2 regions of the Rhizobium sp. P2_G2 genome follow, and region 1 is predicted to be linked to the other one. Evidence: riboswitches for the same ligand, from Rfam matches in the RefSeq annotation. Region 1 holds a riboswitch; the other holds the start of a gene.
The links. Region 1 has a riboswitch for S-adenosylmethionine ahead of metA (homoserine O-acetyltransferase MetA). Riboswitches for the same ligand answer to the same signal wherever they lie in the genome.

Region 1 (4,618 bases):
CTGTGTCGCCAAGCTTGCTTATCTTGAAAGCGGCCCTTGGTTGTTGATTTCAGCGCTGGCAGCTTATTGCATTCTGCAACCAAAAATCTAAGGTGCCGTGACTATCTGTTGATACCTGACCCGTACTGGTGGCTGATGTTTCGCGTTCTATTTGCCGTTCTGGCGCTGGTTTTGTTCAGGGGATCACAGCCTGCTTATGCCTTTGAGCCGGTTGAAACATATCCGAAAGTCCTCCGCGAAGACTGTCGTAATGGCAACGCGAAACTATATGACGAATGTGGCGACCAGTTCGAAGTCCTGAGGCAGGCAACTGCGGCTGCGGAGAAAGAGCATAAGGTGCTCGTCATCTCCTACGGCGCGGAATGGTGTATTTGGTGCCACGCGTTTGATGCCCATCTGAAGGGCCAATATGGAATGTTCAACTATGACGTCGAGGGCTTTCCGCCGCTAATGGTCGAAGCTCTTGGTCCAGATGATAAGAAACAGTCGGACGAACTCAATAAGCTCGCGGCACAAAACATTGTTGTTGCTCATATTGACGCCCAGTATTCACCGAACGGTTGGGACGTCCTGTCAGCTTTGGACGCTGATACATATTATGACAACGCCATCCCCTTCATCTTCTCAGTCAGAGAGGGCAAGCTCGCTAAGGTATTAAGCTGGAAATCAAGCGGTGATCCAAAGGAAAAGCGACGAGACGGTTTTTTCCCGTATCGAGGCTTCAACCGAGATGTGCTGCTTAATGACCTAAAGCAGATCATCGAGGCTGCAAAATAGGTCAAGCCTCAGAGCCGCTCCGCCAGCAACATGTAATTCACATCCATGTCCTTCGACAGATTCCACTGATTGGAAAATGGACTGAAGAACACACCCGTCCTATCGATCACAGTCATCCCCGCCGCATTGAGCGGCTTTTCAATCTCTTCCGGCCGCACCAGTTTTTCATATTGATGCGTGCCGCGCGGCAGCCAGCGCAGGATGTTTTCCGCCGCAACAATGGCAAGTGCGGCCGCCTTGAAGGTCCGGTTGATAGTCGCGACAAACATCAGGCCGCCGGGCTTGACCATGGTGGCGCAGGTCTCGATGAAGAAGGGCACGTCGGCGACATGCTCGACCACTTCCATGTTGAGCACGATATCGAACTTTTCGTCATCGGCAGCCAGCGCCTCGGCTGTGACGGCGCGATAGTCGACCGCCACGCCGCTCTGCTCCGAATGAATACGAGCAATGGCAATGTTCTTTTCCGATGCGTCTGCCCCCAGCACATTGGCGCCCATGCGAGCAATCGGCTCGGAGAGCAGGCCACCGCCGCAACCGATGTCGAGCACGCGCAGCCCTTCGAGCGGCCGATGCGATTTCGGATCGCGGCCGAATTTTTCCGACACCTTGTCGCGGATATAGGCAAGCCGCACCGGATTAAACTTGTGTAGCGGCTTGAATTTGCCCGTCGGGCTCCACCACTCCGCTGCCATGGCCGAGAAAAGATCAACTTGCGACTGGTCTATGCTGGTCTTGGCGGCTTCGGTCATGATGGCATGCTCCTTTTCGGCACGACCTATATAGGCTCGATCCCGTTATCGCGACAATTCTTTTGCCGCGGCCTCCAGTCCGCCGAGTGTCAGCGGATACATTTTGCCGCCGAACAGGCTGCGGATCATGCCGATCGAATGCGTATGGCCCCAATAGGCCTCTGCGACCGGGTTCAACCATACCCATTTGCGGAAATGGCCGGTAATCCGATTGAGCCAGACCGCACCCGGCTCCTTGTTCCAATGCTCGACCGATCCGCCAGCCATGCTGATCTCATAGGGGCTCATAGATGCATCGCCGGCAAAGATCACCTTATAATCGGGACCATAGGTGCGGATGACCTCTTCCGTCGGGAGCATCGACGACTTGCGCCTGAGATTGTCTTTCCAGACGCCCTCGTACAGGCAATTGTGGAAGTAGAAATATTCGAGCTGGCGGAATTCGGATTTCGCAGCTGAAAACAGCTCCTCGGCGATCTTCAGGTGATCGTCCATCGAGCCGCCGATGTCAAAGAACATCAAAAGCTTCACCCGATTGCGGCGCTCGGGCCGCGTCTGCACATCCAGCCAACCATGCTCGGCCGTTGCGCGGATGGTGTTATCGAGGTCGAGTTCCTCGTCGGCACCATCGCGCACCCAGCGCCGCAGCCGTTTCAACGCCACCTTGATGTTGCGCGTGCCGAGCTCGACGGAATCGTCGAGATTTTTGAAATTGCGCTCGTCCCAGACTTTCACTGCCCGCCGGTGACGCGATTCCGGCTGGCCGATACGGACACCTTCGGGATTATAGCCATAAGCACCGAAGGGCGAGGTGCCACCGGTGCCGATCCATTTATTGCCGCCCTGATGACGGGCTTTCTGCTCGGCAAGCCGCTGCTTCAGCGTCTCCATCAGCTTCTCGAAGCCGCCAAGGCTTTCGACCAGCCGCTTCTCCTCCTCGCTCAAATGCTTTTCAGCGAGCCTCATCAGCCATTCGGTCGGGATTTCGGCGACATCGACGATCTCGGTCGCACCCGAGGCCGCCTGCACACCTTTGAAATAATGCGCGAACACCTGATCGAAACGGTCGATGAACCGCTCGTCCTTTACCAGCGACGCCCGCGCCAGATAGTAAAAAGCTTCGACATCGTAGTCGGCAATATGCGCCTCCACCCCCTCCATCAGCGTCAAGAATTCCCGGAGCGTCACCGGGATTTTCGCCGCCTTGAGTTCGAGGAAGAAGGGAAGGAACATTGCTTACGCCACCCTGCGCTCTTCCAGCCGCTCCTCTTCGCCGATCTTTTCCAGCACGAACGGTGTCGTCTGGTAGACCTGGTTGATCCAGTTGCCGAACAACAGATGCGCATGACTGCGCCAGCGGTTGAGCGGAATCTGGGTCTCGTCATTGTGCGGGAAATAATTCGCCGGCATCTTGATCGGCACGCCGGCCGACTGGTCGCGGAAATATTCGTCGGCCAACGAGGTCGAGTCATATTCGACATGATTGAACATATAGAGCCGGTTGCCCTTCTTCTCGGCGATGAGGCAGAGGCCGGTATCGGCCGAGGTCATCAGCACTTCGAGACCCAATCCCGGATCGATGTCCTTGCGCAGCACCTCGGTCCAACGCGATACCGGCACGGCGAAATCGTCAGAGAAACCGAGCAGATAGGGCGAGGTCGGGTTGAGATTGCGGTGCTGATAGACCCCGAAAGCCTTTTCCGACAGCGTATATTTCGGCACATTGTGGAAGTGGTAGACCGCCGCCATCGCGCCCCAACAAATGTTGAGCGTCGAATGGACATTGGTCGTCGTCCATTCAAAAATCTGCGTCAGCTCGTCCCAATAAGTGACGTCCTCATAATCCAGCATCTCGACCGGCGCGCCAGTGATGATGAAGCCGTCGAACTTGCGATCCTTCACCTCGTCCCAGGTCTTGTAGAAGGACAGCAGATGTTCTTCCGACGTGTTCTTGGACTTGTGTCCGCCGATGCGCACCAGCGTCAGCTCGACCTGCAGCGGCGAGGCGCCGACCAGCCGGGCGATCTGGATCTCGGTTTTGATCTTGTTGGGCATGAGATTGAGCAGGCCGATCTGCAGTGGGCGGATGTCCTGCCGGATGGCGACGGAATCGGTCATCACCGAAACGCCTTCGGACAGCAGGGTCTGGAATGCAGGCAATTGATCAGGAATCTTGATCGGCATCGGGGAACTCCATAACACCGGCTCGAAATACAATTCGCCGGTCCCCGTATACGCGGTGGCCCATTTAGCGAGTTGTTTAACGTGGCTGCAAGCCGGCCGGCAAATCACCACGGTCTTTCTCTTATACCGGGTGACGGGAAATATCAATCGGGTGGAAAGCAGGCGTTTACGGACGCGAAGCTTGCTCAGGGCACCGCGCCCTATCGCATCTCCCTGCGCGCCATGAAGGCCAGGCGTTCGAAAAGATGCACATCCTGCTCGTTCTTGAGCAGTGCGCCGTGCAGCTTGGGCAGTGCGTTCTCGTCGCTCGCGGCCAGCGTCTCGGGCTCGACATCGTCGGCGACCAGCAGACGGATCCAATCGAGCGCTTCAGAAGTCGAAGGCTTCTTCTTCAACCCCGGCGTCTCGCGGATCTCGAAGAAGCGGGTCAGCGCCTGCGACAACAGCCGCTGCTTGATGCCGGGATAATGCACCTCGACAATCCGGCCCAGCATGTCGGCATCAGGAAAGCGGATATAGTGGAAGAAACAGCGGCGCAGGAAGGCGTCCGGCAGTTCCTTCTCATTGTTGGAGGTAATGATGACGATCGGCCGCACCTTGGCCCGGACCATCTTACCGGTTTCGTAGACATGGAACTCCATGCGGTCGAGTTCCTGCAGCAGGTCGTTGGGAAATTCGATGTCAGCTTTGTCGATCTCGTCGATCAAGAGAACGATTTTCTGATCGGCCTCGAATGCATCCCAGAGTTTGCCGCGGCGGATATAGTTGGAAATGTCGTGCACCCGCTCGTCGCCCAACTGGCTGTCACGCAGGCGCGAGACGGCGTCATATTCGTAAAGCCCCTGCTGCGCCTTGGTGGTGGACTTGATGTTCCATTCGATCAGCTTCAACCCAAGACCGGCCGC
Region 2 (4,618 bases), on a different contig from region 1:
GTCTGTCTGACGGCATTGGATCGTCTACTGGGGAAGAAGCCATTTTTTGCCGGGGATGCACTGTCGCTGGCCGATCTGCTGTTGGCTCCGCAACTGCACTTGATCTCCGGCGTGCCGGAGGTCCGCGCCATGCTGGAAGGCATGGGGCTGTTCGATTGGCTCGAACGGATGGTGGCGCATCCGAGCATGGTCGCGACATTCCCCGTCGAGCTCAACCTGCCGAGCAGCTTGCGGGCGCTCGAAGCGGCGTGAGGTGCAATCGCCGGGGTAGGGCAGAGCGCGACACGTCGCGGTAGAACATACATCCACTCCGGCGGCTCGCCTGCCGGAGCTCGTCTGTGCGCCGGGCATGGGGGTGCATTCTTTCGGGTGAAAGTCCTACCGCAAGTCCCGTAGGCCGTCACCCGATTGCCCTGGATTTCGCCTTCATGCGTGTGCGCGAAAATGCTTGGACAGTTTCAGGCCCTGCGCCTGGTAGTTTGAGCCCAGACCCGCGCCATAGAGCGCCTGCGGCAGTTCGCGCATGCGTTCGTAGACCAGGCGGCCGATGATCTGGCCGTGGTCGAGGATGAAGGGCACGTCGTGGCTGCGCACTTCCAGCACGGCGCGCGAGCCCGAGCCGCCGGCCTGTGCGTGGCCGAAGCCGGGGTCGAAGAAGCCGGCATAGTGGACGCGGAACTCGCCCACCAGAGGATCGAAGGGCACCATTTCGGCGGCGTAGAGCGGCGGCACGTGGACGGCTTCGCGGGAGACGAGGATATAGAACTCGTCTGGGTCGAGGATCAATTCGTTGGCGCCGCGGCTATAGAGCGGTTCCCAGAAATCGTAGACGTCGTGGGCCGCCTTGACGTCGACATCGATGACGGCCGAGTGGCGCTTGCCGCGATAGCCGACCAGGCCATCCGGTCCGGTGCCCTTGAGATCGATGGAAAGGGCGATCGACGAGCCGGCGATAATAGGCGTTTCGCTGGCGACCAGGGTTTCGGCGAGATGCAGCGCCAGCATCTCGCCTTCCTGCAGCAGCGACTGGCCGTCGCGAAAGCGGACCTGCGACAGGCGCGAGCCCTTGCGCACGATCACCGGAAAAGTCTTGGGCGAGATTTCGAGATAGAGCGGCCCCTTGTAGCCGGCCGGGATCTTGTCGAATTCCTGTGAATAGTCGGTGATGACGCGGGTGAAGATATCGAGCCGGCCGGTGGAGCTCTTGGGGTTGGTCGAGGCCGACAGTACTTCCGGCAGTTCCAGGCTTTCGAGGAGCGGCACGATATAGACGCAGCCGGTTTCCAGCACCGCACCCTGGCTGAGATCGATGACATGCAGCTTCAGCCGGTCGAGCTTGTCGGCGACGCGCTTGTGCGGTCCGGGCAGGAAAGAAGCACGGACGCGGAAGGCCTGCGCGCCGAGCCGGAGATCGAGGCTCGCAGGCTGCACCTGGTCGACATCCAATGCTTTTTCGGCCCGGAGCCGGCCTTCGTCCCAAAGCGCCCTGATCGCGCGATCTGCCAATATGCCTGCCATTCTGCCCTCATTTTTCGCCGGACAATAGAAACCCATCCACATTGACGCAAGCAACCAGATGCGATAAGCCCCAGTTATTCCGTGGTGATTTGGCCGGCCGGCTTGCAGCCACGTTAAACAAGTAGCTAAAAAGGCCGGGTTCGTGATGAAACCGGCTTGCTTTACGCGGCCGGTTTTTTGTTTTGAGGGTGATGCACATGAGCAAGAAGAACTGGCGTCCGGCAACCAAACTCGTCCATGGCGGCACGCTCCGCTCGCAGTTCGGTGAAATGTCGGAAGCGATCTTTTTGACGCAGGGCTTTTATTACAATTCCTCCGAAGCCGCCGAGGCGCGTTTCAAGGGCGAGGATGACGGCTTCATCTATGCCCGTTACGGCAGCCCCACCAATGACATGTTCGAAAAGCGCATGTGCCTGCTCGAAGGTGCGGAAGATGCGCGCGCCACCGCGTCCGGCATGGCCGCCGTCTCTGCCGCGATCCTCTGCCAGCTCAAGGCCGGCGACCATATTCTTGCGGCCCGCGCCCTGTTCGGCTCCTGCCGCTGGGTGGTCGAGACGCTGGCGCCGAAATACGGCATCGAATTTACGCTGATCGACGGCAAGCATCTGGAGAACTGGGAAAAGGCAATCCGGCCGAACACCAAGGTGTTCTTCCTCGAAAGCCCGACCAATCCGACGCTGGAAGTGGTCGATATTGCCGGCGTCGCCAAGCTCGCCAACCAGATCGGCGCCAAGGTCGTGGTCGACAATGTCTTCGCCACGCCGCTGTTCCAGAAGCCGCTCGAACTCGGCGCCCATGTCGTCGTTTATTCCGCCACCAAGCATATCGACGGTCAGGGCCGCGTGCTGGGCGGCGTGGTGCTGTCGAGCAAGGAATGGATCGACGCCAACCTGCATGACTATTTCCGCCATACCGGCCCGGCCATGTCGCCTTTCAATGCCTGGGTGCTGCTCAAGGGCATGGAGACCATGGCGCTGCGCGTCCGCGAGCAGACGGAAAACGCCGCCAAGATCGCCGATTTCCTCGCCAATCACAGCGCCGTCTCCAAGGTGATCTATCCCGGTCGCAAGGACCATCCGCAGGCCGAGATCATCGCCCGGCAGATGACCGGCGGCTCGACGCTGGTCGCCTTCGAGCTGAAGGGCGGCAAGAGCGCGGCTTTCGCCTTCCAGAACGCGCTCGATATCATCAGCATCTCCAACAATCTCGGCGACGCCAAGAGCCTGATCACCCATCCGGCGACGACGACGCACAAGAATTTGAGTGAGGATGCGCGTGGCGAGCTTGGCATTGGGCCGGGCATGGTGCGGTATTCGGCCGGTATCGAGGATGTGGAGGATTTGATCGAGGATTTCGATCAGGCGTTGGGGAAGATCAAGTAAGTCAGCGATCCGGGGCTACCCCCCTTTGCCCTGCCGGGCATCTCCCCCTCAAGGGGGGAGATTGGCCAGACGCCGGCTCCCTCGCTCAAACTAGCGTCGAGTGCACGGAATACGACAGAAGATTGGTGCGAGGCAGCGCCTCATCCAATCTCCCCCCTTGAGGGGGAGATGTCCGGCAGGACAGAGGGGGGTGATCACGTGCGCCGAGCCTGCGATCTAACAATCCACCCCTTGTGGTCAGAACCCAGACAGCGCTACTAATTGTCAGGCCATTGCCTGCCGCTAGGAATTCGCATCATGTCCGACACCACGCCGAAACGCCGTCTCCGCTCCCAGGACTGGTTCGACAACCCTGATCATATCGACATGACGGCGATCTATCTCGAGCGCTTCATGAACCAGGGGATCACGCCCGAGGAACTGCGCTCCGGCAGGCCGGTCATCGGCATTGCGCAGTCGGGCAGCGATATCAATCCCTGCAATCGTCACCATATCGAACTGGCCAAGCGCACCCGCGACGGCATCCGGGATGCCGGCGGTATTCCGATCGAATTTCCCACCCATCCGCTGTTTGAGAACTGCAAGCGGCCGACGGCGGCGCTCGACCGCAATCTTGCCTATCTCGGCCTGGTCGAAGTGCTCTATTCCTATCCCTTCGACGGCGTCGTGCTGACCACCGGCTGCGACAAGACGACGCCCTCGGCAATCATGGCGGCCTCGACGGTCGATATCCCGGCGATCGTGCTCTCCGGCGGGCCGATGCTCGATGGTTGGCACGAAGGTGACCTCGTCGGCTCCGGCACGGTGTTCTGGCGATCGCGGCGCAAGCTGTCGGTCGGCGAGATCAACGAGCAGCAATTTCTCGAGGCGGCGATGGACTCTGCCCCCTCGATCGGCCATTGCAACACCATGGGCACGGCCTCGACGATGAATGCGCTGGCCGAGGCGCTTGGCATGTCACTAACCGGCTGCGGCAATATCCCGGCCGCCTATCGCGAGCGCGGCCAGATGGCCTATCGCACCGGCCGCCGCGCTGTCGAAATCGTCTTCGAGGATCTGAAGCCGTCCGATATCCTGACCCGCGAAGCCTTCCTCAACGCCATCCGCACCAATACGGCCATCGGCGGTTCGACCAATGCCCAGCCGCATCTGGCGGCGATGGCCAAGCATGCCGGTGTGAAACTCTACCCCGAGGACTGGCAGGTGCATGGCTATGACATTCCGCTGCTCGCCAATGTCCAGCCGGCCGGGCAATATCTCGGCGAGCGCTTTCACCGGGCCGGCAGCACGCCGGCTGTCATGTGGGAACTTTTGCAGGCCGGCAAGCTCGACGGCGACTGTCGCACGGTCACCGGCAAGACCATGGCTGAAAATCTCAGGGGGCGCGAGGCCAGGGATCGCGAGGTCATCCGCCCGTTCAACGATCCGCTCAAGGAGCGTGCCGGCTTCCTGGTGCTCAAGGGCAATCTATTCGATTTCGCCATTATGAAGATGAGCGTCGTTTCCGAGGATTTTCGTGCCCGCTACCTGCAGGAGCCCGGCCATGAAGGTGTGTTCGAGGGCAAATGCGTCGTCTTCGACGGCTCGGAGGATTATCACGCCCGCATCAACGATCCGGCGCTCGGCGTGGACGAGAACACCATTCTGGTGATCCGCGGCGCCGGCCCGATCGGCTGGCCGGGCTCGGCCGAGGTGGTCAACATGCAGCCGCCGGATCA

Region 2: it holds a riboswitch for S-adenosylmethionine, as region 1 does, so the genes downstream of both, AC1D06_RS04175 (O-succinylhomoserine sulfhydrylase) here and metA (homoserine O-acetyltransferase MetA) in region 1, are expected to answer to the same signal.

The regions. Positions count from the first base shown of each region.
Region 1 is NZ_JBFUFF010000006.1:559-5,176, forward strand. It holds gene AC1D06_RS07010 (hypothetical protein) at 37-777, shown strand; gene ubiG (bifunctional 2-polyprenyl-6-hydroxyphenol methylase/3-demethylubiquinol 3-O-methyltransferase UbiG) at 786-1,529, opposite strand; gene AC1D06_RS07020 (vWA domain-containing protein) at 1,575-2,762, opposite strand; gene metA (homoserine O-acetyltransferase MetA) at 2,766-3,713, opposite strand; SAM riboswitch at 3,757-3,834, opposite strand; gene AC1D06_RS07030 (AAA family ATPase) at 3,914-4,618, opposite strand, start outside.
Region 2 is NZ_JBFUFF010000003.1:114,398-119,015, reverse strand. It holds gene AC1D06_RS04185 (glutathione S-transferase family protein) at 1-252, shown strand, start outside; gene AC1D06_RS04180 (2'-deoxycytidine 5'-triphosphate deaminase) at 427-1,554, opposite strand; SAM riboswitch at 1,590-1,668, shown strand; gene AC1D06_RS04175 (O-succinylhomoserine sulfhydrylase) at 1,716-2,900, shown strand; gene AC1D06_RS04170 (IlvD/Edd family dehydratase) at 3,198-4,618, shown strand, end outside.